Regions from separate parts of the Brevibacterium sp. HMSC22B09 genome, predicted to be linked through region 1. Evidence: predicted binding sites of a transcription regulator. Region 1 holds the regulator's gene; the other holds the start of a gene.
What was found. The regulator HspR, encoded in region 1, represses chaperone genes until heat shock. The targets are predictions, from matches to a motif close to AAGTTGAGTCNNNNNGACTCAACTT.

Region 1 (14,996 bases):
GAACCGAAGGTCATCGCAAACGCTGAGGGCGGCCGCACCACTCCGTCGGTTGTCGCAGTGAACAAGAACGGCGATTCCCTTGTGGGTGAAATCGCCAAGCGTCAGGCTGTCACCAACGTTGAGAACACCGTTTCCTCGGTGAAGCGCCACATGGGCTCCGACTGGACCACCAAGCTCGGCGACAAGGACCTTTCGGCACCGGAAATCTCGGCTCGCATTCTGCAGAAGCTCAAGCACGACGCTGAAGAGTACCTGCAGGATACCGTGACCGACGCCGTCATCACCGTCCCCGCATACTTCAACGACGCTCAGCGTCAGGCAACCAAGGACGCCGGTCAGATTGCCGGTATGAACGTCCTGCGCATTATCAACGAACCCACCGCAGCAGCTCTGGCCTACGGTCTGGAGCGCGGTAAGGAAGACGAACTCATCCTCGTGTTCGACCTCGGCGGCGGAACCTTCGACGTTTCGCTCCTGGAAGTCGGCAAGGATGACGACGACTTCTCGACGATTCAGGTGCGCGCCACCTCGGGTGACAACGAACTCGGCGGTGACGACTGGGACCAGCGTCTTGTCGACTACCTGGTCGGCCAGGTCAAGAGCGGCTACGGCGTGGACCTCACCAAGGACCCCACCGCCATGCAGCGCCTCAAGGAAGCTGCCGAGCAGGCCAAGAAGGAACTGTCCAGCGCAAGCAGCACCAACATTTCGCTGCAGTACCTGTCGATGAGCGAATCCGGCCCCATCCACCTGGATGAGTCCATCAGCCGTGCCAAGTTCGAAGAGCTCACCGAGGACCTCCTGGCCCGCACCAAGAAGCCCTTCGAGCAGGTCATCGCAGATGCTGGCGTGAGCCTGTCCGACATCGACCACGTGGTCCTCGTCGGCGGCTCCACCCGTATGCCCGCCGTGACCGAAACCGTCAAGAAGCTCACCAACGGCAAGGAGCCCAACAAGGGTGTCAACCCGGACGAAGTCGTCGCAGTCGGCGCTGCCGTCCAGGCTGGTGTGCTGCGCGGTGACCGCAAGGACGTGCTGCTCATTGACGTCACCCCGCTGTCGCTGGGTCTCGAAACCAAGGGCGGCGTGATGACCAAGCTCATCGAGCGCAACTCGCCGATCCCCACCAAGAAGTCCGAAACCTTCACGACGGCCGAAGACAACCAGCCGTCCGTGTCGATTCAGGTCTTCCAGGGCGAGCGCGAATTCACGCGCGACAACAAGCCGCTGGGCACCTTCGAACTGACCGGCATTGCACCCGCTCCGCGCGGTGTTCCGCAGATCGAAGTGTCCTTCGACATCGACGCCAACGGCATTGTGCACGTGTCGGCCACCGACAAGGGCACTGGCCAGGAGCAGTCCATGACGATCACCGGCGGTTCGGCTATTCCGCAGGAAGACATCGACCGCATGGTGCGCGAAGCAGAAGAGCACGCTGAAGAAGACAAGAAGCGCCGCGAAGCTGCTGACACCCGCAACAACGCGGAGACTGTCGCCTACCAGACGGACAAGCTCATCAAGGACAACGACGACAAGCTGCCCGAAGACGTCAAGAACGAAGTCCAGGCAGATGTCGACGCTCTGAAGGAAGCCCTCAAGGGTGACGATGACGACGCCGTCAAGCAGGCCTACGACAAGCTCCAGCAGTCGCAGACCAAGCTGGGCGAGGCCATCTACTCGGCAGCTCAGGCTGAAGCCGGCGCGGAAGGCGCACAGGCTGACGCAGGTTCTGCTGACGACGATGTCGTTGACGCCGAAGTCGTCGACGAAGACGAGGAGAAGTAATGACCACCGAGAACCCAGACGGCCGCGACGCCGGCGACCAGGGCTTCTCGTTCAAGGACAACCGTCGGATTGATCCCGAAACCGGTCAGGCCCGCCCCGCGGGTCAGGCCGGGGACGGGGCCGACGGCCCGGAGTCCGAACAGCAGCCGGAAGGCCAGCAGGGTGCAGAGCAGCAGGCTGAAGCGGACGCCTCGAACCTCGGTGTCGAGATTCCCGACGACACTTCGGGCATTGAAGACGCCGAACCGCAGCCGGAATCGGACGAAGCCAAGCGCTACCTTGACGACCTGCAGCGGCTCAACGCCGAATACGCGGCCTACCGCCGCCGTTCGGAACGCGACCAGGAAGTCGCTCGCGCAGCAGGCCTGCAGGGCGCGGTCGAAGCCCTCATGCCGGTGCTTGACGAAGTGAAGCTGGCCCGCGAAGCCGGCGACGTCACCGGTCCGTACGAAAAGCACGTCGACAGGCTCCTGGAAGCTCTCGGCAAGCTTGACGTCGTGCAGTACGGCGAAGTCGGCGAAGTCTTTGACCCGAACATCCACGACGCTCTTATGCAGCAGCCTTCGGCTGATGTTGAAGAGCCCACGGTGTTCATGGTCATGCAGCCCGGCTACAAAATCGGCGAACGTGTCATTCGGGCGGCTCGGGTAGGGGTTCACCTCCCCGAAGCCTGACACGCTCACAGCTGCCGAGGCGGAGCTTCCGACCACCCGCAGGGGCACCCAGGTGCCCCACGGGGAAGGTGGGGCTCCGCCTCGGCCGCTAGAAGAACCTAAGAACAGAACATTTCGGCATTGAAAGGAGGGGCCGGATGAACTCGGGACCGCAGAATGAGTGGTTCGAGAAGGACTACTACAAGACGCTCGGAGTCTCCAAGGATGCCTCCGATGCTGAAATCAAGAAGGCCTACCGCAAACTTGCCCGCAAGTACCACCCGGACGCCAATCCGGGAAACGCGGAAGCAGAAGAGAAGTTCAAAGAGATCTCGGCTGCCAATTCGGTGATCGGCGATCCAGAGACCCGCAAACAGTATGACCAGGTGCGCGCCATGGGCGGCGGCGCCAGGTTCCAGGCGGGTGCCGGCGGTGCTGGTGCCGGTGGCTTTGAGGACATCTTCTCCGGCCTGTTCAACACCGGTGGAGGGGGTCGGACTCGTGCCGGTGGATATGCCGGTGGTTACCCCGGCGGGGGTCCGGATCTTTCTGACCTGTTCGGCGGCGGCTTTGGCGGTGGCGGTTTCGGCGGCTACCAGCAGGCTCCGCAGAAGGGCGGGGATATCCGCTCGAAGGCTCGTCTGAGCTTTACGGAAGCCGTTGAAGGCGCCACCGTGAAGCTCAAGATGCCCGGTGGCAAACCGCTGACTGTCCGCACTCCCGCAGGTGTGAAGGACGGACAGGAGGTACGTGTTCGCGGCAAGGGCAAGCCCAGCCCCAACGGCGGTCAGGCTGGCGATGTGATTCTCACGGTCGAGGTTGCACCGCACAGCGTTTTCACGCGTGATGGCAACAATCTGCGCATGACGCTGCCGGTGACGTTCCCGGAGGCGGCTCTTGGAACTCAGGTTTCGGTACCCACTTTGGGCGGGCAGCCGGTCACCATGAAGATTCCTGCGGGCACGCCGTCGGGTCGCACACTGCGTCTGCGTGGGCGGGGCATTGATGCGAAGTCCGGCAAGGGCGACCTGCTGGTGACCGTCGAAGTGACGGTGCCGCGCAACCTGAATGCCGACGCGAAGAAGGCCGTAGAGGACTTTGCCGCTGCTACCGCGGGCGAAGATCCGCGTGAAGGGCTGCAGAGGAGGGCAGGTGAAGCGTGATGATTCCCGCAGACCGTCCTGTCTACATGATTTCTGTTGCCGCTGAACTGGCCGGCATGCATCCGCAGACACTGCGGCAGTATGACCGTCTGGGGCTGGTGACACCTCAGCGGTCTGCTGGGCGCGGTCGCCGCTATTCGGCTGACGACATTGAGAAGCTTCAGCTGGTGCAGCGGTTGAGCCAGGATGACGGCATCAACCTCGAGGGCATTAAGCGGATCCTGCGGATGCGCGAAGAAATCGAGGCTATGCGCCGCGAACAGGAAGCTATGCGCGCCGAAATGGACGCGATGCGCAGGCGGCTGGAGACTGCCGGCAGGATTTTCGCAGCGGCGTCATCTGGTGATGTTGTGTCCTTGTTTGAGGATTCGCAGGGGGCAGGCCGCAGGGCGCGTCCGGCCAGGCGCATTGCCGGTGTTCTGATGCCGGGCACTTCGTCGCGTCGTACCCGGTAGCGGCTCCGCCGGCCGTTTTGCAGTAAGGCCCTGAGCGGCGCGGCTTTCAAGCAACAAGGAGGGGCGGCCCTGTGTGGGCCGCCCCTTCTAGTGTCAGTTCAGAGCGTCAGTTCTGGACTGTGTTCTGCTCAGGCCTTGCGGGTGCGGCGGGTGAGCAGAACGGTTGCGCCGCCGACGGTGAGCAGTGCGACACCTGCTGCCAGGCCCCCGAGGCCCTGACCGGTGCGCGGCAGGTAGTCGGACGAACCGGACGTGGTCGATCCGCTCACGTTGTCCGAGGCACCACCGGAGACGGATCCGCCGCCGCTGCCGGCCTGTTCATCGCTTCCGGTCTGGTCGTCGCTGGATTCGCCCGCGTCGCTGCTCTTGCCGGAGACGACTTCGAAGGAGTCTTCGAGCTTCTGGTCGTCGAATTCAGCGGTCACCTTGTACTTGCCGAGGTATGCCGACGGGTTGGACTTGTCGACACCGGCTGCGGAGAAGACGGCGTTGCCGTCCTTATCGGCAGTTGCGGTGGTTTCGTACGCCTTCACGTTCTTGGCGTTGCCGGAAACACCGGTGACGGTGAACTTCACCTTGGTGCCGGGCTCGAGGCCGGAGACGGTCGCAACGACGCCCTTCTTCTTGTTGACGAAGTCAGCGGCGGTGACCTTCTTGTCCGACAGGTTCAGAGCCGGGTCCTTAGCCGGAGCTTCGTCGTCGCTGTCGTCTTCATCGGCAACGACCGAGAACTTGAGGGTGTCAACTTTAACGGTATGGGTCTCGAAGGCCAGGAACACGTCGACTTCGTATTCGCCGAGGGAGCGTTCGGGGTGTTCGTCATCAACTTTCGGCTTGAGGGTGGCTCCGGCCTCGCGGCTCTCTTTGACTTCTACTTGCTTGGAGTAGCTGACGGCCTGGCTGCCGCTCCTGCGCAGCCAAAAGTCGACCGTGTGGCCGGGCTCGCCGTCCTTGTACCGGACGTCGATGCCTTTTTCGCGAAATTCGCTTAGGGTGATCTTGTCAGTGCTGATTTCGGCCGAGCCGACGTCCGGGGCGTTGTCTTCGCCTTCATCGGTTTCGCTGGCATCTTCTTCGGTGCTTTCCTCGCCACCGCTTTCTTCACCGGTGCCAGGGTCCGATTCGCCAGCGCCGTCGTTGCCGCCGGTTTCGCTGTCGCCAGCGCCGTCGTCTCCGCCGACTTCGGATTCATTCTCATTGTCTTCGCCGGGTGCGGGAGGTGCGGAGCCGTCGTCAGTGGGCTGCTCTTCCTGCTGGGGCTTGGATGTCGGTGTGTCCTTCGCGGTTTCGTCTGCGAATGCGGGTGCTGCAATTGCTCCGAGCGAGCCGGTCAGTCCAAGCGACAGAGCCACGGCTGGAGCGAGGATGTTCTTCTTCACTGCGATCCTTCGAGTCATACGGTGCTCACGGCAACAGGTGCCGATCAAAAGGTCCACATGAGCCTAAAGATCGCTGAATTGCGCCCGCAAGCACTCTGAGGGAGTACGTAAAAGTAACTTCGAAAGCCGAAAAAGTGCCTGGTGAGGGCGGTGTGTTTACGCAGAGTTCATTTTCAGAATGTCCGGAATCCCGGAAAATCTGAGTAATTGTTATTTAAATGAGGCAAAAGGCGGTCTGCGCTGCGCTGCTCGGTCACACCCAGGGTGGGGGAGTGGGCAGATCTTCCGGCGTGGCCGCACCGGCGCCGCCCTTCGCATCGTCCTGCCTGCCTGATGCCGGCCATCCGCGGCCGATCGCGTACTGCAGCAGCTCATTGAATTCGCCGGTTACTTCAACCGGCTGACTGTAGTCAGTTTCGTTCTTCTCGGTTCCGGGAATGTCGATGCGCCACTCGGTGAGGTCTTCCCGGTCGGTCACGTGGAAGAGGAAGTTCGCGCGGGTCTCTGTCTTCTTCCAGTAGCCAAGGAGTTCAGCAAAAATACGGTCGGCGGCGGCTGTTGGGAAGTCGAGTGCCGTGTATCCGATGTTGAGGTCCAGCGCGTGGACAAAGCATTCTCGTGCGCGCGCCCACGGAATAAACGATGCTGCGGTTTCTTCGCCCTGCCCCGTGCGTACGAGCACCGACCAGGCGTCGTCGTTCATCGTGTTGAGTGCTTGTGTGAGTTCCTCGGAAGCTTCGTGGGCCATTGTGCTGACATCCCCATCGGGAGTTGATGCCACCAGCTGTTCGATTTCGGCGTCCCGTGCTGCCCGCGACGGGTACATGGGGTTCTCATTCCCAGTGCGTGCCCATTCGATTAAGCGCATAAATGCATCCGCATTGGCGATGACGTGCATCGCGACATGCTTGCGGGTCCATCCGGGCAGTCGTGACGGGCCGCCCATTCCGGTGTGTGTCACCTGATCCAGTGCCTGCAGGTAGAACCCTTCGGCGAGCATCCTCAGCTGGAGATCGTCTGTCGTGCTCGGGGTGTTGTCAGCCATATTCACGACCATACCGTTGTGCACTTGCTCGGGGCAGGTGCAGACGTCGTGGGTATGGGATACTTCAAATGATTATTGCCTGTCTCGATGGCAAGGGAACAAGAAGTTGAATTTACCTTGACTTAAGGTTGCAGTGTAGAATTCGGGCTTATTCGACCAGCGAAATTCGGCAGGTCGATGAAACATCGCGTAGACGCGGAGAGGATGGTCGTGCAGGAGGACCATACGGCTGACACGGAAGCCGGTCAGGGCGGCCCCACGCCCTATGACATCGCATCGCGTATCGGGGATATCCGCGCTGTTGACAAGTGGCGCAACATGTTCTCCGGCAGCAAGCCCATGCAGGCATGGAGGCTGTGGCACCTGTTCAAGTCGAGGGTGGTTGAGGGCTGCGACGCCAGCCTCAAGCAGAACACGCGAGTAGATCTGGTTGACCTCTATATTCTGGTTGCGCTCCACGACGCCCCGGATCAGCAGATGCGGATGTCGGACCTTGCCGGTGCTGTCGGCTTTTCGCCGCCCCGCATGACCTACCGGGTCAACAAGCTTGTGCAGTGCGGCTTCGTCACGCGGGAAACGCAGACTGGTGACGCTCGGTCACAGTACGTGCGGATCACCGCTGAGGGGACCGAAGAGATGACTGCGGCAAACGAGCTGCACGAATTCCAGATCCAAGAAATCTTCGGCAAGGTCTTTTCGGACGAAGAGCTCGACAACCTCAGCATGGTCGCAGCTTCGCTTCTGACTCTTCGTATGCCCTGATCCGCGCACTTCCTGAACCGGTCAGCCCGGTCAACCTGCGACTACCCCGGCAGGTTCCACTGTGCTGAGCGCATTTGGCGACGCTGATTCGGTGTGGGCGTGCGCAGCGTCAAAGCCGCGTGAACTACCCTCATCTCGAAGTAGTCGCTCATGCCCGCAAAGTCACCGTCGAGCTGCAAAGCGAGCTCTTCTTCAGCTTCGATGGTCACAGATGAACAAGTGACGATCTCGGTGGCAATCCCCCGCTTTCGACGGCCAACCACTGCCAGCAGAACACTCGCCCACTGTGCAATGTTCTTCGGTGTGGTCACCAGAACATTGATCAGCCCGTCATCCGGTCGCGACCCGGGCAGCAGCTCAAGGCCCGCCTGCACGCGACCGGCATTGGCGCCCAGCACCGAGCGGATGGAGTACGACTGCACCGGTTTGTCGTCGAACTTCATCTTGACTTTGGTGCGGTTTCCAGTCAGCTGGCGGCTGCCGGCCTCAACATAGGCCAACCAGCCGATCCGCTCTTTGAGTTCCGGCGACACTGTCTCCATGACCGCTGCGTCATAGCCCATGCCGGTCATGACAACGGATGTATCAGGTTCGGCCTGCGGGCTGGTGCGCGTGCGGATGACGTCAATGTGCCTGTCGTGTCCGTACATTGCGATCTTGATCGACCACTCCGGGTTTTCAAAGAACAGGCCGGTGTTCCTGGCCAGCAGGTTCCCTGTGCCGATCGGCACCAAGCCCAGCGCCACATCGGTGTCGGCAATAACGTGCGCAACAGCGCGCACGGTGCCGTCCCCGCCGGCGGCGATGATGAGGTCAACCCCCTCATCGACAGCCTTCTGGGCAGCCGCGACCCCGCCGTCCTCTTCGTCCGAGGGAATGATGAGCGGCTGAGCCCACCGCGAATTGCGTGCCTCGGTCTGGGCTGCGGCGATGATCTCCTGGGCCTCTGGCTTTGTGGGGTTGTAGACCACGGCAAACCTGGGCTGTTTGTCTGACGAGGTGCCGCTGGACTCGCGCTCGCTCGTCACCTTGGCGAGTTCCGAGGAACTTTGACTGTCAATGCTTCGGCGTGTGCGCAGTGCTCCGACGCTGTGACCGATCGCGTAGGCAACAAGAGCTACGACGAGTATCAGCAGGATGGTCAGAACGGTCTGCGTGCTGAAGTACATGATGCGAGTCTAGCGGCGCAGGCTGTGAGGTTCGTGCGGATCGGGACGTTCTCACTCCCGTCACCTGCACGTTCGACAGGGCCGGCTAAGCTTAGGGGCGTGATTGATCTTGTGCAGCTGAGGAACAACCCGGACGTATTCAAGGCCTCGCAGCGGGCCCGCGGCGGCAGCGTCGAACTGATTGACGACGTCCTGTCCGCCGATTCTGCCCGCCGGCAGAGTCTGACCGCTTTCGAAGAGGCTCGCGCCCAGCAGAAGGCCTTCGGGAAGAAGGTTTCGCAGGAAAAGGACCCCGAAGCCAAGCAGGCGCTCGTAGCCGAAGCCAAACAGCTGGCCGAACGCGTCAAGTCGCTCGAAGCCGACGCTTCGGAAGCCGAGCAGGCCTTCACCGCCGCGGTGCAGAAGGTTCCGAACCTCATCATCGACGGTGTGCCCTCCGGCGGGGAAGAAGACTCCGTCGAGATCCGCCGTGAAGGAACGCCTCGTGATTTCGCCGCCGAAGGCTTCGAACCGAAAGATCACCTGGAGATCGGCGAAGGGCTGTCCGCAATCGACACCGGCCGCGGTGCCAAGGTGTCCGGATCCCGCTTCCACTATCTGACCGGCTTCGGTGCACGCCTTGAAATGGCGCTGCTCAACCTGGCGATGGACACCGCCATCGAGGCCGGCTTCACCCCCGTTGTCACGCCCACGCTCGTCAAGCCCGAAATCATGTCCGGCACCGGATTCATGGGCGAGCACGCTGACGAAATCTACTTCCTGGAACGTGACGACCTCTACCTGGTCGGCACCTCGGAAGTAGCCCTGGCCGGCTATTACAAAGACGAAATCATCGACCTGTCCGACGGTCCCATCCGCATGGGCGGCATTTCCAGCTGCTACCGACGTGAAGCCGGCTCCTACGGCAAGGACACCCGCGGAATCATCCGAGTTCACCAGTTCCAGAAGGTCGAAATGTTCGCCTTCACCCACGTGGAAGATGCCGAAGCAGAACACCAGCGCATGCTCGACCTGCAGGAGAAGATGCTCGGGTACTGCGAACTGCCCTACCGCGTGATCGACATTGCCGCAGGTGACCTCGGCGACTCCGCCGCGCGCAAATACGACACGGAAGCCTGGGTGCCCACCCAGAACACCTACCGCGAACTGACCTCCACCTCGAACTGCACCACATTCCAGTCCCGCCGCCTCAATATCCGCACGCGCGGTGAAGACGGCAAGACCGAAGCGGTCGCCACCCTCAACGGAACCGTGGCGAACACCCGCTGGATCGTGGCGATTCTGGAAAACCACCAGCAGGCAGACGGGTCGGTCAACGTTCCCGTCGCACTGCAGCCCTACCTGGGCGGCATCAAGGCGTGGGGGCCGGAAGGACCACGGCACTGACACAACGACCACAGCCGGATGACTCACAGGAGAGATCGTGACCGAGTACATCGTCGCCCTTGACCTCGATGGAACAGTAGTCGACTACGAGAACCGACTGTCGGATTACACCCGAGCAGTCATCCGTGCGGTGGCCAGGCGCGGTCACCACGTGGTCATCGCCACCGGCCGCACCGTCGACGGGGCGCTCGATGTCGCCAACCGGCTGGGCCTCACCCACGGCTACGTGGTCGCCTCAAACGGGGCGGTCATTGTGGAACTCGATGCTGAATCCGACCGGGGATGGGACGTCTACCACGTCGAATGCTTCGACCCCGGCCCGGCGCTTGAGCGGATGTCCTCGGTCCTGCCCGAGGCCCTCTACATGGTCGAAGACACTGACTTGGTGCGCTGGTCCTCCGGGCAGTTCCCCGACGGCGACCTTGCAGTAGGCAACGACCTGCGGGTGACAAGCTTCGAGGACCTCAAAACAAAAACGGCTACGCGAATCGTCATGCGCGAAATGACGATCGACAACGCCGAATTCGAAAAGTCGGTCCAGAACATCGGCCTGCACGGGGTCACCTATTCGGTCGGCTGGTCGAACTGGTTGGACATTCAGCCCGACGGGGTTTCCAAAGCCAGCGCCATTCAGCGCGTGGGAGTGAACCTCGGTGTTGAACAGAAGCACACGATCGGTGCCGGCGACGGTTCAAACGACGTCGAAATGCTTCAGTGGGTCGACACCGCGATTGTCATGGGCCAGTCGAAAGAGAAGCTGGGCGCCTACGCCGACATCATCGCCGCCGCGGTTGAAGAAGACGGTCTGGCCGAACAGCTGGTGAACTTCTTCGACCTGACGAAGGACGAAATCTCAGCCGAGTTCCGCTGAGCGGGCGCGGGCAATCGCCTCGAGAACAGGGGCGATGCCGCCGTCAGCCAGCGACGGGGCGCGGAATGCTGCGGCCTGCAGTGCCTGCTGGTGGCCGTCGGCTATTGCAAAGCCCGCACCGGCCCACGTGAGCATTTCAATGTCATTGGGCATGTCACCGAACGCCGCGACTTCAGGGGAGCCGATTCCACGATCAGCGGCAAAGACTTCGAGAGTGTGCGCTTTTGTGATGCCGGGGGCCGCCAGTTCAATCAGACCCGATGACGGATTCGAATGCGTGGGGTGGAAAGCCCCGCTGGTCAGCGGGCTGACAGCGTTCAGAAGAGCCTCGGAATCATAGGAACCGGGAATCCGCACAAGAACTTTGAGCACCTTGCCGAGCGTGCTTTCTTCGCCATAGGCGATTTCGGGAGCCTCTAGGCGAGCCCGCACAGCAGCTGATTCGGACAGTTCGGTTGCTGAATCATGGACGAAGCCCGGCGACGTGAAGGACCCGTCCGGAGTTTCATAGGCCAGCACTGCCTGCGGAAGAACAGAGTGCAGGCGTTCGCGGAAATCAACCAACTGGCCGGGATCAATGCCGTAGGCAGCCGCCAGCTGTCCACTCTGCATGTCGAGTACAGCAGATCCGTTGGCGCAGATGGCCCACTGAAGCTGCGGCAGCTGCGCCGCTACCGGGTCCATCCAGCGCAGGGGTCTGCCGGTGACGGGAACAACGTGTGCGCCTGTTTCGCGAACCGCATCGATGGCCTCAAGGACGCGGGTGGTGATGGGCGTACCGGTTTCCAGCAGAGTGCCGTCGACATCCGTGGCGATCAGACGGATACCGGCCAAAGCGCGTTCGTCTGGCAGGTGCATGCTCATGGTGTTTCCCTTCCCGCGGTGCCCCGTACCCCTGTGCGTGTCTGGGCTTCGGCGATCAGAGCTTCGGCGTCATCGACGAACCGAGCAGCCGATGCGGCAGCGGCATCCGCTGGTCCGGCTGCGGGATCTGGTGCTTGTGGCCCACTCTGGCCAGCGTTATCTGCTTGCCGTACAGCGACGCGTACATGAGCCGCCGCCTGCGCTGCTTCGGATACTTTCCCTGCTGCGCGGCTGAGCAGTTCGGGAAGGTCACCCCCCTGCTGGCGGACGTCGGCTGGAAAAACAAGCCCTTCCAGCGGCCACCTGCTGTGGGCGTATTCGGCAATGTGGGCGGCACGCTGGTCGAGTTCAGACAGTCGGTGGGTCAGTTCGACCACCGCCGTGACCGCCGGGACGCCGGGGGATTCCTTCTGGGCCTGCACGGCGGTTGCGTACAGCCTGTCGACCGCGCGGCCGAAACGGTCGCGGTGCTGACGCCACAGGCCTGTTCCCAGGCGGGCATCCAGTGAATCGTCTCGCTGGTCGCCACCGTCTGACGGGCGTGACCGCAGCCAAGAAAACAGTCCCACTGCTGTCCTATTACAGGTAGTTGCCCGGCCCCGCCGGTGTGTGTCCGGGCTTCCTGACAGCCTGAGCCGCGGGTGCGGGCTGCTGCCCCTCGCCGCTCATGGCCTGGCGGGCCATGATGGCGGTTTGGATGCTCTGCACCAGACCGTCAATCCACCCCGAAGCGTGCGAAATGGTGATGAGCAGTTCGCCGCGCGACGGTGTAACCGGTAGAGCGGCAGCCCCGCGATCGTATTCTTCGAGCAGTTCGTCGCTGAGAACCTCTGCGAGGTCTTCGCGTACGCCCTTGTGGATGCGGCTGAGCCTCTTGCGGCCGGCGGCATCGAGATCGTCAGTGCCGCGCAGGTCTTCCAACAGCCGGTTCAGCGTGTTGCCGATGCGCAGAACCCGGGACGGGTCGGTGACATCCGGGCTTTCCTCATCACCTTCCGCGCTGTTTTCTCCGCCGCTTTCAGTGATGGAATCCGTATCTGCATCAGCAGTCGGCTGCTGTTCTTCTTCGGATTCGATGGGGGTTTCAGCTGTGCTGTTCGCGTCAGTCATGTGCACCTACCTTGAGGATTACCTTGCCGATGGCTTCGCCGTCTTCCAACAGACGGTGGGCTTCGGCGACGTCGTCAATGGGAAGTTCCCGGTACACCACCGGGGCGATGCGGCCGCTTGCCACGTGCGGCCAGAAGTCCTGCAGAAGGCCCGCAACGACGGCCGCTTTCTGTTCTTCCGAACGGGCGCGCAGGGTCGTGGCGATGACCGTCTGCCTGCGCACCATGAGCCGGCCTAAGTTGAGTTCGGCCTTCGCACCGCCCTGCAGGCTGATGACCACCAGCCGGCCGTCGCGCGTGAGTGCTTCCGTGTTCTTTTCGAGGTAGGCCGCACCCATGATGTCGAGGATGACGTCAGCGCCAGGCCTGCGGTCCGCATCCCGCGGGAGTCCGAAGAAATTGGGGGAGTCGGGCTGCTGGGCATCCCCCGTAATCTGCTTGATGCGGTCAACGAAGTCTTCTTCGCGGTAGTTGATGACGGCATCTGCGCCCAGTTCGCGGCAGAACTCGGCTTTGCGCTGGCTGCCGACCGTGACGGCTGTTTTTGCTCCGTGGGCTTTGGCCATTTGGATGGCCGCGGTGCCAATACCGGAACCACCGCCGTGGATAAGCACCCATTCGCCAGGCTGCAGGCGCGCTGTGGTGAACAGGTTGGAGTACACGGTGGCCATGACTTCCGGCAGCGCTGCTGCTTCAGCGAACGTCATGGGACGCTCGGCACCGCTGTGCGGGTCAGTGACAGTGGGGATGGGCATCAGCTGGCCGACGGGAACGGGTACGTATTCGGCGTAGCCTCCGCCGGTGAGCAGAGCCGCCACGCGATCGCCTGCCTGCACTCCCGCCGCGCTGTGTGCCGCGCCATCTGCCGCGGCACCGGCAGCCGCGGGCTCAGCACTTTCTGCCTGGTTGACGGAGACAACGGTGCCGGCGACTTCCAGGCCGGGGATCTGCGTGGCACCCGCGGGAGGACGGTAGTTTCCTTCGCGCTGCACGATGTCGGCCCGATTGACCCCGGCCGCGGCCACTCGCACAAGAGCGTGCCCGGGCGGACATTCCGGAACGTCGACGGCCTCTACCCGCAGGGCATCGCGCCCACCGGGCTCTGGGATTGTCACCGCGCGCATCGTCGTCACTTCAGCCATGTGGCAAGCCTATCTGTCGGCACTGACACAAGCTTGAGTCCGGCACCCCGGAGGTGCCGAGTCCGGCACCTCGGCGGAACAGTGCCCGGCACCTCGTCCGCGTGGGGCGGCCAGCAAACCGGAAACACAGCAAGCCCCGGCCCGGCCGCAGACCAGACCGGGGCTTCGCCGAACTCAGACGAACATGTGGAACAGAGGCGAGTCCTCGCCGACCTTTTCGATTTCGAGAGGCGATTCGTCCATCCGCTGCAGCAGACCGGGCAGATCAGCCGCATTGCCCAGCGTGATGCCGACAAAAGCGGGACCGGTTTCGCGCCCGGAGCGCTTCATGTACTCAAACAGGGCGACATCGTCATCCGGGCCCAGCACCTCGTCGAGGAACCGGCGAAGAGCCCCCGGCTCCTGCGGGAAGTTCACAATGAAGTAGTGCTTGAGCCCCTCCCACACGAGCGAGCGCTCAAGGATTTCCGAGTAGCGGGAAATATCGTTGTTGCCGCCGGTGAGAACACACACGACAGACGAACCCGCGGGAACTTCGAGCGGGGCGAAAGACCCTTCCGGACCGACAGAGGCCGAGGCGATGGCACCGGCGGGCTCGGCGATGATGCCGTCCACCTGGTACAAATCGAGCATTTCCTTCGCGATCCGGCCCTCCGGAACCGGGTGCAGCTCAAGGTCCATGCCGGAGATCATCTGGTACGTGACATCACCGGCGCGGCGCACCGCGGCACCGTCAGCAAAGGAGTCGATTTCGGGAAGTTCGACCGGCTTTCCGGCGGAACATGCGGCGATCATGGAAGCAGCGCCCGCCGGCTCCATGCCGATGACCTTGGTGTTGGGCATGGCTTCGCGTGCGTATTCGGCAATGCCTGCCAGAACTCCGCCGCCGCCGATCGGCACGACGATGTAATCGGGGTCGTAGCCCAGCTGATCGCGGATCTCGACGCCGATCGTGCCCTGCCCGGCAATTGTGCGCGGGTGGTCGAACGCCGACACCATGAGAGCGCCGGTCCGTTCGGCGTAGCGCTTGGCCAGTGCCGAAGAGTCGTCGTAGGTGGAGCCTTCAATCTGGACGGTCACGCGCTCGCCGCCGAAATGGCGGATGCGCTGGATCTTCTGCTGCGGGGTGGTGCGCGGAACGATGATCCGCCCGTCAATGCCCAGATCGTTGCACGCCTGGGCGAAGCCCTGCGCGTGGTTGCCAGCCGATGCG
Region 2 (14,996 bases), on a different contig from region 1:
TGAGCAAGGACGGCGAAAGCTACTGCAAGTCCGCGCGCTTCGAACTCGACACCGATCGCGCTGTCGCGGACGACCTCAAAATGGTCTTCTTCACCCCCAATGCAACGGGCTGGAAGGACCCCGACAACAGGCACATCGTCTGTGCGGTCCAGCGCAAGGACGGCTCAAAGATGTCCGAGGACTACAGCAAGACCGCCTAAGCAGCTTCTGAAACACAGGAAACGAGGGGCGCGGAGAATTTCTCCGCGCCCCTCGCGTGTGAACAGCCCGCGTCAGTCGGCGTGCTCAACCGGAACGATCGACAGACCACCAGATTCGGCGGTGTCGACGCGCACGGTGTCGCCATCGCGCACTTCGCCGGCCAGGATCTCCTTGGCCAGGCCATCGCCGATCGTGCGCTGCACCAGACGGCGCAGCGGGCGAGCGCCGAACGCCGGATCGTAGCCTTCCTGCGCCAAGTAGTCCGAAGCAGCCGGCGTGATGTCCAGAACAATGCGGCGGTCGCTCAGACGCTTCTGCATCGCATCGATCTGCAGATCCACAATCCGAGCGAGGTCCTCGCGGCTGAGAGCGTCGAACATGACAACGTCATCCAGACGGTTGAGGAACTCCGGCTTGAACGCGGTGCGCACCACATCCATGACCGACTCTTCCTTCGTCTTGGCATCGAGAGTCTGGTCCACCATGAACTGGCTTCCCAGGTTCGACGTCAGGATGAGCACCGTATTGCGGAAGTCAACGGTTCGGCCCTGACCGTCGGTCAGCCGACCGTCGTCCAGCACCTGCAGCAGAATGTCGAAGACATCCGGGTGAGCCTTCTCGACCTCGTCAAGCAGGACCACCGAGTATGGCCGGCGGCGGACCGCCTCGGTCAGCTGACCACCCGTTTCGTAGCCGACATAGCCCGGAGGCGCACCGACCAGACGAGCCACCGAGTGCTTTTCGCCGTATTCGGACATGTCGATCCTGATCATGGCGCGCTCGTCATCGAACAGGAAGTCAGCCAGGGACTTGGCCAGTTCCGTCTTGCCGACACCGGTCGGACCCAAGAACAGGAACGAACCCGTGGGACGGTTGGGGTCGGAAACCCCGGCGCGCGCACGGCGGATAGCGTCCGACACGGTCTCAACGGCCTTCTTCTGGCCGATGAGCCGCTTGCCGATGTGCTCTTCGGCGTGCAGCAGCTTCTCGCGTTCACCTTCCAGCAGACGGCCGGCGGGAATGCCCGTCCACGACGACACGACTTCGGCGATGTCGTCGGCCGTAACCTGCTCGCCCACCATCTGCTTGGTCTGGCCGGCTGCCGATTCGGCTTCTTCTGCCGCTGCGATCTCCTTTTCGACCTGCGGGATTTCGCCGTACAGCAGGCGCGAAGCCGTTTCGAGGTCCGTGTCGCGGCGCGCGATCTCAGCCTGGCTGCGCAGATCGTCGAGTTTCTGCCGCAGTTCGCCCAGGCGGTTCAGACCCGCACGCTGTGATTCCCACGCAGCGGTCAGACCGGACAGGGTTTCCTGCTTGTCTGCAAGGTCTTCACGCAGAGCGGCCAGGCGCTCCTTCGAGGCTTCGTCGGTTTCGGCCGACAGGGCCATTTCCTCCATTTTGAGGCGGTCGACATCGCGCTGCAGCTGGTCGATCTCGACGGGTGCCGAATCGATTTCCATGCGCAGGCGGCTGGCGGCCTCGTCAACGAGGTCAATCGCCTTGTCCGGCAGCTGCCTGTCGGTGATGTAGCGGTTCGACAGCGAGGCGGCGGCCACGAGAGCCGAGTCTGCGATCGTCACCTTGTGGTGAGCTTCGTAGCGTTCCTTCAGACCGCGCAGAATCGCAATCGAGTCCTCAACGCTGGGCTCACCGACGAACACCTGCTGGAACCTGCGCTCCAAGGCAGGGTCCGTTTCGATGTTCTCGCGGTACTCATCGAGCGTCGTCGCACCCACCAGCCGCAGTTCGCCGCGGGCCAGCATGGGCTTGAGCATATTGCCCGCATCCATTGCGGAGTCCCCCGTGGCACCTGCGCCGACGAGCGTGTGGATTTCGTCGATGAAGGTCACAATCTGGCCTTCGGAGTTCTTGATCTCCTCAAGAACGGCCTTCATGCGCTCTTCGAACTCGCCGCGGTACTTGGCACCGGCGACCATGGCCGACAGGTCGAGGCTGACCAGCTGCTTGCCGCGCAGGCTTTCGGGGACGTCGCCTGCGACCATGCGCTGCGCAAGGCCTTCGACGACAGCCGTCTTGCCCACACCGGCTTCACCGATGAGCACCGGGTTGTTCTTGGTGCGGCGCGACAGCACCTGGATGACCCGACGGATCTCAGAGTCACGGCCGATGACGGGGTCGAGTTTGCCGTCGCGGGCCTGCTGGGTCAGATCAAGACCGTACTTTTCCAGCGCCTGGAAGGTGTCTTCCGGGTTTTCGCTGGTGACCTTGCGACCACCGCGAACCTCCGGAAGAGCGGCCAGCAGCGCATCGCGGGAAATGCCTTCGGCACTGAGCAGCCGACCGGCTTCACCGGAATCAGCTGCAATACCCAGAAGGAGGTGTTCGGTCGACACGTACTGGTCACCGAGTGCCTGCATTTCCTTTTCAGCACTGCTGATGACCGACAGGCCGGCGCGCGAAAGCTGCGGCTGGCTGACGGAGGATCCGCTGGCAGACGGCAGACCGGCGACGATGGCCTGGGCACGGCTGCGAATCTCCTGGGGGCGTCCACCCAGGTGAGTGATGAGGGCACCGGCAATGCTGTCGTCACCCTCGAGCAGAGCAGCGAGGAGGTGTGCAGGCTCAACCTGCGAGTTTCCGCGCTCCGCGGCGTCCTTGATCGCGGTGGAAAGAGCCACCTGCGACCGTGACGTGAATTTGGTGTCCATGGGGACACCTCCCTTCGTGCAAAACTACGTTCATACAGGTAACTTCAATAAGGTTGAGTCTATTCCACTCAACTCATAATTTCTGACATATTCTTTCCGCACCGGCACGGACTTTGGCAGACTGAACACATGTCTGAAGAACTGGTCACGCTCGAATACGACGGCCCCGTTGCCTTCGTAACCCTCAACAGCCCCGGAAACCGCAACTCCATGTCGCGGAAGATGATGCACGAACTCATCGACGCCTTCCGCACGGTCGGCAAGGACACCGACGTACGCGCCGTTGTGCTGGCATCCACTGGCAAGGTGTTCTCCGCCGGGCACGATCTGCGCGAAGTCCAGGGCAGCGACCACGCAACACAGCAGAACATCTTCGACACCTGCACCCTGCTCATGCGCATCATCCAGTCGATTCCCCAGCCTGTCATCGCCGAAGTGCAGGGCCTGGCCACCGCTGCGGGCTGTCAGCTGGTGGCCACGTGCGACCTCGCGGTGGCTTCCGAAAGCGCCTCCTTCGCCACACCCGGTGTGACCATCGGCCTGTTCTGTTCGACCCCGATGGTGGCGCTGTCACGCGCGGTCAACCGCAAGACGGCCATGCGAATGCTCCTGACCGGCGAGCCGATCAAAGCAGAAGAGGCATTCCAGCGCGGCCTTGTTTCGCACACCGCACCGGCCTACGCCCTGCGCGAGCGCACACTCGAGGTGGCCCGCGCGGTCGCCCAGTCCTCATCGACCACGGTCTCGATCGGCAAGCGCGCCTTCTACGAGCAGATCTCACTGAGCGCAACCGAGGCCTATTCGCGCATGGGCCGGGTTATGGCGGACAACGCCGTCCTCAATGACGCCCAGGAGGGCATCACCGCTTTTCTCGAAAAGCGGTCCCCCGAATGGAGCCACGACCATTCCGAGGCCGAGGGGCTCGTCAGCAAGAACATCGACCGCAACTAGGCGACACTCGCGGCTTCCCGGCCAAAGCGGTCTAAGCGCGTTAACCTACGCGTATGACCGTTCTTGTCACCGGCGCTTCCGGATGCATTGGGCGCGCCGTCATCTCCGCACTGCGCGAAGCCGGCTACACCACGGTGAGCGCTGGGACGTCTGCACCGCTCGATGATTCCGTCGAGCACGTCGAATGGGACATCCGCGTGCCCGCTGATAACCGTTTCGCCGGGCGTGACTTCACCGCTGTCGTCCACGCTGCCGGAGTGAGCGGCGCCCACCTGTCGAGGGACGATGCCCACGGCGCCAATGTCACGGGGACCCGCAATGTTCTCGATGCCTTCCCCAAGGCGCGTTTCATCTACCTGTCATGCGCCGATGTCTACGATCCCCGCCGCGGCTACAAGGACCTGTACGAAGAGCGCGGCCCCGCGGAACTCGACTGCTTCACCACCGAGTACGAACGCTCCAAGGTCGAAGCCGAAAACGTCGTCACCCGCCTGCGCCCGGACGCCCTCATTCTGCGCCCCGCCCCCGTCTACGGACCCGGCGACAGGCGCAATTTCCCCTTCATTCAGTCGCTTGCCAGCAAGAAGGGACTCGTCGAACTTCCGGGAGGCGGCCGCCAGAAAACAGCGCTGGCCAGTTCAGACAATGTGGCCGCCGCCGTGCTCGCAGGTCTCAAGCACCCCGAGGCCTACGGCCCGATCAATGTGGCCGACCCCGAACCCTATGTTCTGCGTGACGCCATCAACACGTTCATGGCACGCGCGGGGCTCGTGCCGTTCCGCTTTGACGAGCGCGCCGCCGACCTCGCCCTGACAACCGCGTGGATGCGCGAAAAGACCGGCCGCAAGCCAAAAGACGGACTCGACCGCTTTGCCGTGCGCAAGATCTCCCAGTCCCGCTCGCTGAACCTGGGGAGGCTGCGCAGACTCCTGGGAGTTGAGCCGGTTCAGGGGCTTGCCCGCAGGGACAGCTGAATCGCACCCAGCCACAGCCCACCCACCGCACCAGCCCAGCCCTCAGAACAAACCCGGGCAGGCACCTCGTGCCCTGCCACCTCGTGCCCGGTGCTTCAAACCCCCACCCGGGGCACATTGATGCAGGTCACACCGCACGTCGTATCATGAGGCGAACCAATCGTCTGGCGCTGCGGCCGTAAGAGCCCGGCGCTCTTCCCCGGAAGGACATCGTGGCTGAACTCAAAAAGTCGCTCGGTCTTTTCCAGCTTCTGGCGTTCGGCGTAGCCGGCGTCATCGGAACAAGCTGGATCTACACCAACTCGAAACTCATGGACGCCTACGGCGCCGGCGGTATGGTCTTCGGCCTGCTGCTCGGCGTTCTGCTGGCCTCCTTTGTTGCTCTGGCATATTCAGAGCTGACATCCGCATTCCCCCGCGCCGGCGGTGAGGTCGTCTTCTCCTACACCACGATGGGCCGCGGGCCGGCCTTCTTCACCGGCTGGATGCTGTTGGGTGCCTACGTGTCGTCCCTGGCGTTCTACGTCACCGCCTTCGGTTTCCTGCTGAGCAACTTCGTGCCGGCAATGAAGACGATGCCGCTTTACACCATCAACGGCGAAACCGTGTACCTGCCGGTTCTGGCGGTCGGCGTCATCCTCACCCTTCTCATGTTTGCGCTCAACTGGTTCGGCGTTGAGATCGGCGGGCGCGTGCAGATGTTCATGTTCGCAGCGATTGTGCTGATCGGCGCAGCACTGATCGTTGTGGGCTTCGCCAGCGGCTCGCCGTCGAACTTCTTCCCTGCCTACGCCGAAGGTGCTGCCCCGGTTTCTGACACTCTGCGCTTCATCATTCCGGGTATGACCTTCCTGGCGGGCTTCGGCCTTGTTGCCGTCCTTGCCGAAGACGCAAAGATCTCACCCAAGCGGGTGGGCCGTGCGGTGGTCCTCACCGTCATCACCGCGGGCCTGTTCTACACCGCGGTTCTTGCCGCAACCGCGTGGGTTATGCCGTGGCAGGACGTCGCGAAGATGGACCTGGGCACCGTGTCGGCGTTCACTGAGGCCGGCTTCCCCGTTCTGGGCACCGGTGCCTACGCAATCGCGTTCCTGGGCCTGCTCACCAGCTTCCTCGGCCTGTTCGTAGCCAGTTCGCGCATCATCGTGGCCATGGCCCGCGGCCAGCTGCTCCCGCCGAGCCTCGCCGTCATCAACCCCAAGCGGCAGACTCCCGGCCGCGCTCTCATCGTGACGACCGTTGTCACTCTGGCTCTGGGCTGGCTTGGTCCGGGCGCCGTCGTGTGGTTCCTCGACACTGGCGGCGTGTACCTGGGTGTTGTGTGGTTCATGGTGGTGATCGCCAAGTACCTGCTGCCGCGCAAGTACCCGAATGCGGTTCGCCGTTCCAAGCTGTCGTTCCTGCCCGCGCTCGGTGGTCTGGGCGCTATCGGCGTCATCGTGTGGGCGCTGGTTCCCGGAACATCGTCGTCGCTGGTGTGGCCGGCGGAGTACATCATTCTGGGCGCGTGGATGCTCCTGGGCATTGTCATGTACGTCTTTGCCGCCAACCGTCGCACGATCGGCTACGACGAAGGCCTGCACGAAATCCTCGGTGATTCCTATGCCAACCTCCACATTGACGACGCATCGACCGAAACCGCGAAGAAGGAGCTGTGAAAGTGCTGTCGCAGACCGCACGCGAAGCCATTGTCGACACCATCCGCCAGGAGACCACCCGGGTGCCGGAAACGGCGTTCGGGATCATTTCAGACGGTCAGCTTCACGAGGTGGAGGGCCGGGACCGGATCTTCCGGGTCGCCTCGATCACGAAGTCGTTCACGGCGGCTGCCCTGACCGGTTTGGTCAGGGGTCTCATTCCGGGAAAGCCGGTGAGGATGGACGATCCTGTTCTCGACTGGGTGCCTGAACTCGCCGAGGCGGGGTGGGCTGAGGACGTCGTCATTGACGATCTGCTGCGCATGTCATCGGGTCTGCCGACGGACGATCCCTGGGCAGACCGCCAGGAATCGATGTCTCAAGAGGATTTCCTGCGGCTGCTCGGGGAACCAGTCATCCGCGACTTCCCGGCGGGCACGGCCTACCGCTATGCCAACCTGGGCTATGCGGTCGCCGGACTCATCATCGAGCGCGCCGCGCAGAAGCCGTTCGCACAGCTCATCGACGAGGTCTTCCTCACTCCCCTGGGCATGACGTCCTCAGGTTTCGATGTTCGCAAACTCGATGCGGATCGGCTGGTCACGGGATACCGGCGCAACCGCGATGGCGAGCTCGAACCGCAGGACATTTCTCTGCCCGGCGCGTTTTCGGCCATCGGCGGACTCGCTTCGACCGTGGGCGACCTCGCCGTGTGGGTGCAGGCGCAGATCGACGCTGTCAGCCCTGGTGGCGACGATTCGGCTTTCCGTGCAATAGCGGCAGCCACGGGCGAAGACACTCCCCGGCGGGTGCGCCTGTGGCGGCGAGTGCTGGCCGACCAGCAGCAGCCGGTGCGGGCCATGGAAATCACGCACGGGACATCTGACGCCGCCCACGGTGGCCCTGAGCTCTTCGCGGTCAGCGGCGGCTACGGACTGGGCCTGCGCTGCTATTTCGACACCCGGTTCGGCAGCTTCGCCGGGCATTCCGGCGGCTACCCCGGTTTCGGTCTGCACATGCGGTGGCACGCGGCCACCCGCACGGGAGTCATCCTGTTCACCGCGCTGACCGGCTACCCTACGGAAGCCGTCACAGCCAAGGCTCTCGAAGCCGGGCTCGCAGTTCAGCGCCACGAGGGCCCCTCCAGCCCCGTGTGGCCGCGCGCAGAGGCACCAACCGCGACCCCCACGAGGCCGGGAGCAGGGATGGTTTTCCCCGTTCGCTCTGTCAGCGCATTCGGCCCCAGCGATCGCGCTCTGGAGCTGGTCCGCATTGCTGAGAACATGATCCGCACCGGCGACGACAGTGCGGCTGACGGGGTTTTCTCCATGAATGTCGACCTCGACCAGCCGCGCCAGGAGCGCCTGGCCGCGTGGGCTGCCGCCCGCGAGCACACGGGAGAAGTCGAAAAGGAGCCCAACGAGCCTCACTTCACAGGCGCCTCGTCGGCGAAGTGGACCGTGACCGGAACGCTCGGAAGCCGCACCGTGACGATGACGCTCAACCCCTACGAGCAGATCCAGGGGCTGAGCATCAAGCTGCACTGACAGACCGGCTTCAGACCGGAGGGAGCACACAGAAAGGGGCCGCGGGAAAACTCCCGCGGCCCCTTTCCGTCGCTTCTGACAGCGAGTGTCTTACTGAACGTTCGGCAGGATGAGGCCGTCCCACTTTTCGTTGATGAAGTCAGCCATGTCCTGCGAGGTCAGGATCTTGTGGAGCTTCTGAATGCGCTCGTCATCCTTGAGCTCGGGACGAGTGGCAAGCACGTTGTAGTACTTCGAACCCTCTTCCTCGGTCGCGATGATGGTGTCCTTCGTCAGCTTCGCCGGGATGGCGTAGGACGAGGTGACAAAGGCGGCGTCATCGTCTACAAGCGTGCGCGGAAGGCTCGCGTTGTCGACTTCCTGGAACTTGAAGTTCTTCTTGTTCTCGGTGATGCCGTCGGGCTTGGTTGCTCCGTCCTCAATCTTGATCGCGCCGGCTTCCTGCAGCAGTTCAAGGGCGCGGCCTTCGTTCGTCGGGTCGTTCGGGATCGACACGACAGCACCATCAGGGAGTTCGTCGAGCGACTTGTACTTCTTCGAGTGGAAGGCAGCCGCCGGCAGGTAGATTTCGCCAACCGATTCGAGGTCACCGCCGGCTTCCTCGTTGTAGGTGTCGAGGAAGTCCTGGTGCTGGAACAGGTTCGCATCAATCGAACCGTCCGACAGCGCCGGGTTGGGGGTGTTGTAGTCGTTGAACTCAACGAACTCGACGTTGATGCCTTCCTTTTCGGCGAGTTCGTCAGCCACGTGGGTGAGCATTTCACCGGCCGGGACGGCCAGAGCGCCGACCTTCAGCGGGGTGTCCAGCGATGCGTCTTCTGACTTCTGTGCACCGCCGCCGCAGGCGGACAGTGTGAGGCTGAGAGCAGCGACTGCGGCGATGATGCCGCGGCGAGCCGATACCTTCATGTTTCTCCTTAGGTGGGTTTTTCTGTGTGTTTGTCTGCACGCCGTCAGATCTGACGGCTGAAGAAGCCGCGGTGGCGGGGCTTGGCCCGCCCGTACCGCTTGGCGATGAAGCTCAGGGCCGTCTGGATAATCTGCACCAGGACGAACAGGATGATGATGACTGCGACCATGTGAATCGGCGAGTACATCTGGTGTCCGTACGTGATCGCAACCTGGCCCAAACCACCGCCGCCCACGGTGCCGACCATCGCCGAGAAGTTGATGATCGAGGTCAGGGTCGTCGCTGTGCCCAGAATGATCGACGGTGTCGCTTCGGGCATGATGACGCGGCGAATCGTCAGCCACCGGGACGCGCCGAGGGATTCAGCAGCTTCCAACAGGCCGGGATCGACTTCGCGCACCGCGATTTCGACCATGCGGGCGAAGAACGGGATGGCCACCAGCGTCAGCGGAACCGTTGCAGCTTCCGTGCCGATGAACGTCGCCCGGCCGGTCAACACCTGCATGACGAAGCGCGTTGTGGGAATGAGCGCGATCATGAGCACGATGAACGGCACGGAGCGGCCGACGTTGACGACGAATCCGAGCACCCAGTTGATGATTGCGCCCAGCCAGCGCTGGCCGAACGGTGCAGCGAGGAAGCCGTCCTTTTCGGTTGCGACGAGCACAATGCCCAACGGCAGCCCCACCAGGAGGGTGAAGAACATTGCCACCGACCCCATGAACAGGGTTTCCTGGGTGCCCTTCCACAGAACGCTGAACAGCTGAGGCCAGAAGTCGGGGTTGTTGATGTCGGTCATGCCGCACCTCCCTGTTCCTGCGCACGCCAGGCCACGAGTCCGCGCGAACGGAAGTTCTCGACGACCGCCTGGGCCTGCCGAACATCACCGGGCACCGCCAGGCGGGTGCGGCCCACCTGCTTGCCGTCAACGGTTTCCAGCGCAGCGCCGAGGATCGATACGTCGATGTCGAGTTCACGAGCGAGTTTGACGACCGCGCCGTCGGTGGCTTCGCTTCCGAAGTAGGTTACGTCGACGATTTCGTGTCCCGGGACCGGCGCGTAGGCACCAACGGGGAACAGTTCGTCTGCGATCCGGCTGCCGGGCGAGCTGATGAGCTCCGGCAGAGTTCCGGTTTCCTGCACAGCACCGTCTTCCATGAGCGCAGCAGAATCGCAGATGCGCTTGACCACGTCCATCTGGTGGGTGATGAGGAGGACGGTCAGGTCGAGTTCGACGCTGAGCTTTTTGATGAGGTCGAGAATCGACCGGGTGGTTTCAGGGTCGAGCGCGCTGGTGGCCTCGTCGCTGAGCAGCACCTTGGGCTGAGCTGCCAGCGCCCGGGCGATGCCGACGCGCTGGCGCTGTCCGCCGGACAGCTGGCGTGGGTAGTGGTCTGCGCGGTGAGACAGGCCCACGAGCTCAAGGACCTCACCAACGCGCTGGCGACGCTTGGCGCGCGGCTGACCGACGGCTTCGAGCGCGAAGTCGACGTTGTCGGCCACGGTGCGGTTGCCCACGAGGTTGAAGTGCTGGAAGACCATCCCGATGTCGTGGCGTGCTTCCGAAAGCCTGCGCCCGCGCAGGGAGCTGATGGGGTGATCCCCGACTGTCACGGTCCCGCTGTCAGGACGTTCAAGCGCATTGACGCAGCGCAGAAGAGTGGACTTACCAGCGCCGGACTGGCCGACAACACCGAAAATGCTGCCCTGCTCAACGTGCAGGGAAACATCGCGCAGCGCGTGAACCGCGGATTCCCCGCTGCCATAGGTGCGACTGACACCGTCGATTGTGATCATGAAACCTCCGGCGACGATTGTGGGCCACCGGATGAGGCCTCATGAAATCATGTGACGGTTTAAGACAGCGCTGTGGCGGAGATTACACGCGCGTGTTTGGCCTGCTCAGCTGAGGTAGGAGCGGATTCCTTCAACCCACGCGTCAGCCGCCTCGAAGCAGTCTGCGGTCATTCGCGGATCCACCGGCTCGACCGAGGACTCCGCCGCTGGATAGGACCCAAGGAACTGCACACGCCTGGCAAGCCTGTGCACACCGGCGAGCGCCTCCGAAATCCGCGGTTCAGCCACGTGCCCCACGAGGTCGAGCGAGAACTGGTACAGGCCCAGCCCGTCGCCGGTCGGCCGCGATTCAATGCGGGCGAGGTTGACTCCGCGAGTAGAGAACTGTTCGAGCAGTTCAAGCAGCGACCCCGCACGGTCTGATGCCAGTGCTGCGACGATCGTGGTCTTGTCTGCCCCCGTGGCAGGAGGCATTGCGGCGGGTTTGCGCACCAGAACGAAACGAGTGACGGTGTCATGGCGATCGCCGATGTCATCGGCGAGGACCTCAAGCCCGTACCGCTGGGCGGCAAGAGCCGGGCATACGGCCGCCTGATAGTCACTGCCGTCTTCGGCGGCGGTCTGTGCGGCGGCAGCGGTGCTCGAAGCCGGCACGTAGGTTGCACCGGGCAGGTGCCCAGCCACCCAGCCGCGTGTCTGTGCTTCCGCGTGGGGGTGCGTGCCGAAGGCAGTGATGTCGCTCAGCTGCGTTCCGGGGCGCGCCGCGAGCACAAAGCGGACGTCGATGAGGGTTTCGGCAACAATCTGCAGCTCCCCGTGCCGGGTGAGCGCATCAAGCGTTGCGGGCACCCCGCCTTCGACCGAGTTCTCCATGGGCACAACTGCCCCCGAAAGGTCGCCGGCGGCCACCGCCGCGAGCGCTTCGTCCACACTGTGTGCGGGGATGCGCTGCGCGTCGGCAAAACCGCGATCGGCGATCAGGCGCAGGAGCGCGGCTTCCGTGAAGGTTGCCGCTGGGCCCAGGAACCCGAAGCGCAGGGTGTCTGTCATCGGATGGTCAGCTGTCGCGACACGACTCCGGCACGTGCACGGCGCTCATCAGCGCTGAGCGGTTCCGTGTTCTTCAGCGCCTGGGCCAGGATTTCGGCGAATTCGCCGAGGACAGCGTCGACGTCGTCGGCGGTAACATCGGCGCCGACTTCCCACACCGGGATGACGATGCCCTGGGTGCGGAAGGTGCCCAGGTAGCGGCCGATGCCGCCGAGGGTGTTCTTGCCGTCCGCGTGCAGGCGAGCCAGGGCGTCCATGACGGTGTCTTCGTTTTCGCCGATCGCCCAGCGGACGTAGCGGCCGTCACCCATTTCGGTCCAGTAGGCGCCCTCAGCTTCGACGAGCTTGTCAGTGGGGCTGATGAGGTTGTTGGCCTGTTCGATGGCCGCCTGGGTGTCTTCGTCACCGTCAAGCGAACCGTCCTGCGGAAGCCAGTAGTCGAAGGTTTCGTGGACGCGAACCTTGAACGGAGCGTCAAGGTCGAGAATGTCCTGCAGGCGCGGACCCTGGCCGGGACTGCTGGTCGCAGCAACGAAGCTGCCGGGTTCCATGTCTTTGACTTCCAGCAGTGCCGCTGCAAGGTCACGTGAGGGGTCGGGGCTGGACACTGCCACCTGGAGGCCGCCGAAGATGACACCGTCGTGGCGCTTGTGCGCCTGCCAGGCGGAAGGAAGGAGTGAGGCGATGACGACTTCGTCGCCGCCGAATTCGTCTTTCAGCTTGGCCGTGGCGGTTGCCGCCGGCACGAGCTCCTTGAGGCTGACGATGTCGACCTCAAACGGCAGACCCTCGTAGGGGCGGGGCACAAAGGCTGCGGCCTGGGCTTTTGCGAGGCGCTTGGCAATGACGTCTTTTGATGACTTCCTGGACTTCTTTCCCATGCCGCACAGTCTACGTGTGCACTGGCGCTGCTTATACCACTGGGCGCTCAGAACCTGAGGGGCAGGCCCCGCCTCAGTGCACGCGGCTCACGCCGTAATCTCGAAGCATGCTGTACCCCGGACTGCAGGCAGATAAGGTCGCCGCGCGACACCGCCGCTATGCGGAGGCGCTCATGGCGGCCAGCTTCACCTTCGAGCTGCTCACACCCGAACTCAGCGATGACGTCGAAGCACTCATCACGGGTCTTGCACCAACGCCCGACCCGGACTCGAAGACGCTCGTTCCGTTTCACGTGGGAGACCAGGACGCCGGTCTTGTAGCGCTCAACGAAGAAGGCGAAATCGTCGCCGCCCTCGTTGTCACAGCGGTTGACTTCAGCTCCGGCAACCAGCAGGAGCAGAGCCCCACAGCGCTTTTCATCCGCGGCCTGGCAACCGATCCGGACTTCCGGGGCAAAGGCCTGGGCACCGTTCTTCTGGGCATGGCCCCGCAGATCCTCAAACAGGCGGGCCTGCCCACCCGCTGCCGTCTGATCACGCAGATCCCGCAGGAGCGCGCCACGTTCTTCCACCGCGCCGGTTTCCAGGTGTGGGAGCACGGTACGGAAACCCCGCAGTCCGTGACCGACATGATGGAAACCCTCCTGCCGAAGGTCGCCGACGAACCCTGCCTGACCTTCCGTGAAGTAGCCTGAGCAGACCCGGGCAGCTGGCACCTCGTGATTTCCAGCAGACCCACCCGACCTGCACCCAGGAGGACGCATGACCGCGATCACCCCGTACCGCACTGAGATCAAGCAGGAATGGATCGACTACAACGGGCACCTGTCAGAGGCCTACTACGTGCTCATCTGCGGTTTTGCCACGGATCAGCTCATGATCGACATCGGGTTGGATGAGGAGTACCGCAAGAGCACCGGATGTTCGCTCTACACGGTTGAGACCCACCTGCGGTATCTGCGGGAAATCGGCTTGGGCGCGGAAGTCGAGGTACGTCCGCGCGTGGTCGGCGCCGCCGGCAAGAAGCTGCACATCGCCTACGAAATGTTCCACGGCGATGACCTCCTGTTCACAGAGGAAGTCATGTGCCTGCACGTCGACCAGAAGGCCGGACGCGCTGCCGACTTCCCCGACGAGGTGCTCGAGCGCCTGCAGCCGCTGATCGAAGAATCGCCCGCCTGGCTGGGCCGTTCAATCTCGATGTGAGGCTCCAGCGCTGATCTTTGATACGCACATCGCGCCTGAAAGCAGCGCCCGTCGGACGGAAACGGCCGGCGGGCGCTTTTCGTGCAGTGACTTCCGAATGGCCGGAAGCCTCACCCGCGAAGCCGCCTATCGTGTTACCGTGATTTTCGCCAAGGTAACTCAGATAATGTGAAAGCAGGCGAATGATGGCGACCAAAAACGGCACAGAGCTCTTTGGCCGTCGTATCAGCCGTCGCCGCCTACTCGGAACAGCAACAGCCGTCGGTGCGGCCGGCATGCTCAGTGCCTGCGGCGTGAATACGACTCCTGAGTTCGATCTGTCGAAACCCGTTAAGGGCGGCAGACTGCGGGTGGGGCTGACGGGAGGAACATCAGCCGACACCGTGGATGCACACATCTCTGTCAACACCACCGACATCTGCCGCCAGCAGAATATGTACGAGGGCCTCATCGCCCGCGGCCACGACTACGAAGTCGAATACCGCCTGGCCACATCGGTAGAGCCCAACGAAGACGCAACCGTGTGGACGGCCAAGCTGCGCGAGGGCGTGAAGTTCTCCGACGGTCGCGAAATGACTGCCGAAGACGTCATCGCCTCCTATGACCGCATTCGCGACCCCGACGACCCGAAGACGAACGCGGCCGTGCTCTCAACGCTCGACACAATGCACGCCAAGGGCAAATACGAAGTCGAGTTCCGCTTCAGCGCACCCAACAGCGTCTTCGACGACCCCATGTCGCACTACGCCACATCGATCGTCCCGGCCGACTACGACCCGAAGAAGCCCGTCGGCACGGGTCCGTTCATGCTCAAGTCCTTCGAACCGGCACTGTCGACCGTGCTGGAGCGGAATCCGCACTACTGGGACGGAACACCCCACCTGGACGAAATCGAACTGCTGAACTTCAACGACACTGACGCCGTCATCAACGCCCTGCTGTCCAACCAGGTGGACTGTGTGGCACAGATTCCCGTGTCGCTGGTCGAGGTCATCGAAGCTGACGAGCGCATGAAGATCCTCAACTCCGAGACCGGCATGTGGCTTCCCTTCACCATGCGGGTGGACAAGGCGCCGTTTGACGACAAGCGCGTTCGCCAAGCCTTCCGCTTGGCTATTGACCGCGAGCAGATGGTCAACCAGGTGCTCTCCGGCTACGGCCAGGTGGGCAACG

Region 2: clpB (ATP-dependent chaperone ClpB) is a predicted target of HspR. The motif match lies at 2,921-2,945, and genes of this name have one in related genera.

What each region holds. Positions count from the first base shown of each region.
Region 1 is NZ_KV786025.1:219,293-234,288, forward strand. Features, by position in the region: gene dnaK (molecular chaperone DnaK) at 1-1,785, shown strand, start outside; gene HMPREF3087_RS08850 (nucleotide exchange factor GrpE) at 1,785-2,459, shown strand; gene HMPREF3087_RS08855 (DnaJ C-terminal domain-containing protein) at 2,597-3,601, shown strand; gene HMPREF3087_RS08860 (heat shock protein transcriptional repressor HspR) at 3,601-4,056, shown strand; gene HMPREF3087_RS08865 (hypothetical protein) at 4,185-5,435, opposite strand; gene HMPREF3087_RS08870 (maleylpyruvate isomerase family mycothiol-dependent enzyme) at 5,689-6,480, opposite strand; gene HMPREF3087_RS08875 (MarR family winged helix-turn-helix transcriptional regulator) at 6,658-7,242, shown strand; gene HMPREF3087_RS08880 (diacylglycerol/lipid kinase family protein) at 7,284-8,411, opposite strand; gene serS (serine--tRNA ligase) at 8,511-9,797, shown strand; gene HMPREF3087_RS08890 (HAD family hydrolase) at 9,835-10,668, shown strand; gene HMPREF3087_RS08895 (HAD family hydrolase) at 10,651-11,532, opposite strand; gene HMPREF3087_RS08900 (hypothetical protein) at 11,529-12,101, opposite strand; gene HMPREF3087_RS08905 (proteasome activator) at 12,112-12,642, opposite strand; gene HMPREF3087_RS08910 (NAD(P)H-quinone oxidoreductase) at 12,635-13,783, opposite strand; gene ilvA (threonine ammonia-lyase IlvA) at 13,958-14,996, opposite strand, start outside.
Region 2 is NZ_KV786018.1:31,517-46,512, reverse strand. Features, by position in the region: gene HMPREF3087_RS10525 (hypothetical protein) at 1-200, shown strand, start outside; gene clpB (ATP-dependent chaperone ClpB) at 273-2,870, opposite strand; gene HMPREF3087_RS06145 (enoyl-CoA hydratase) at 3,000-3,821, shown strand; gene HMPREF3087_RS06140 (NAD-dependent epimerase/dehydratase family protein) at 3,875-4,795, shown strand; gene HMPREF3087_RS06135 (APC family permease) at 5,008-6,453, shown strand; gene HMPREF3087_RS06130 (serine hydrolase domain-containing protein) at 6,450-7,979, shown strand; gene HMPREF3087_RS06125 (MetQ/NlpA family ABC transporter substrate-binding protein) at 8,070-8,888, opposite strand; gene HMPREF3087_RS06120 (methionine ABC transporter permease) at 8,933-9,688, opposite strand; gene HMPREF3087_RS06115 (methionine ABC transporter ATP-binding protein) at 9,685-10,686, opposite strand; gene pheA (prephenate dehydratase) at 10,792-11,736, opposite strand; gene HMPREF3087_RS06105 (DUF5926 family protein) at 11,733-12,617, opposite strand; gene HMPREF3087_RS06100 (GNAT family N-acetyltransferase) at 12,725-13,312, shown strand; gene HMPREF3087_RS06095 (thioesterase family protein) at 13,380-13,823, shown strand; gene HMPREF3087_RS06090 (ABC transporter substrate-binding protein) at 14,006-14,996, shown strand, end outside.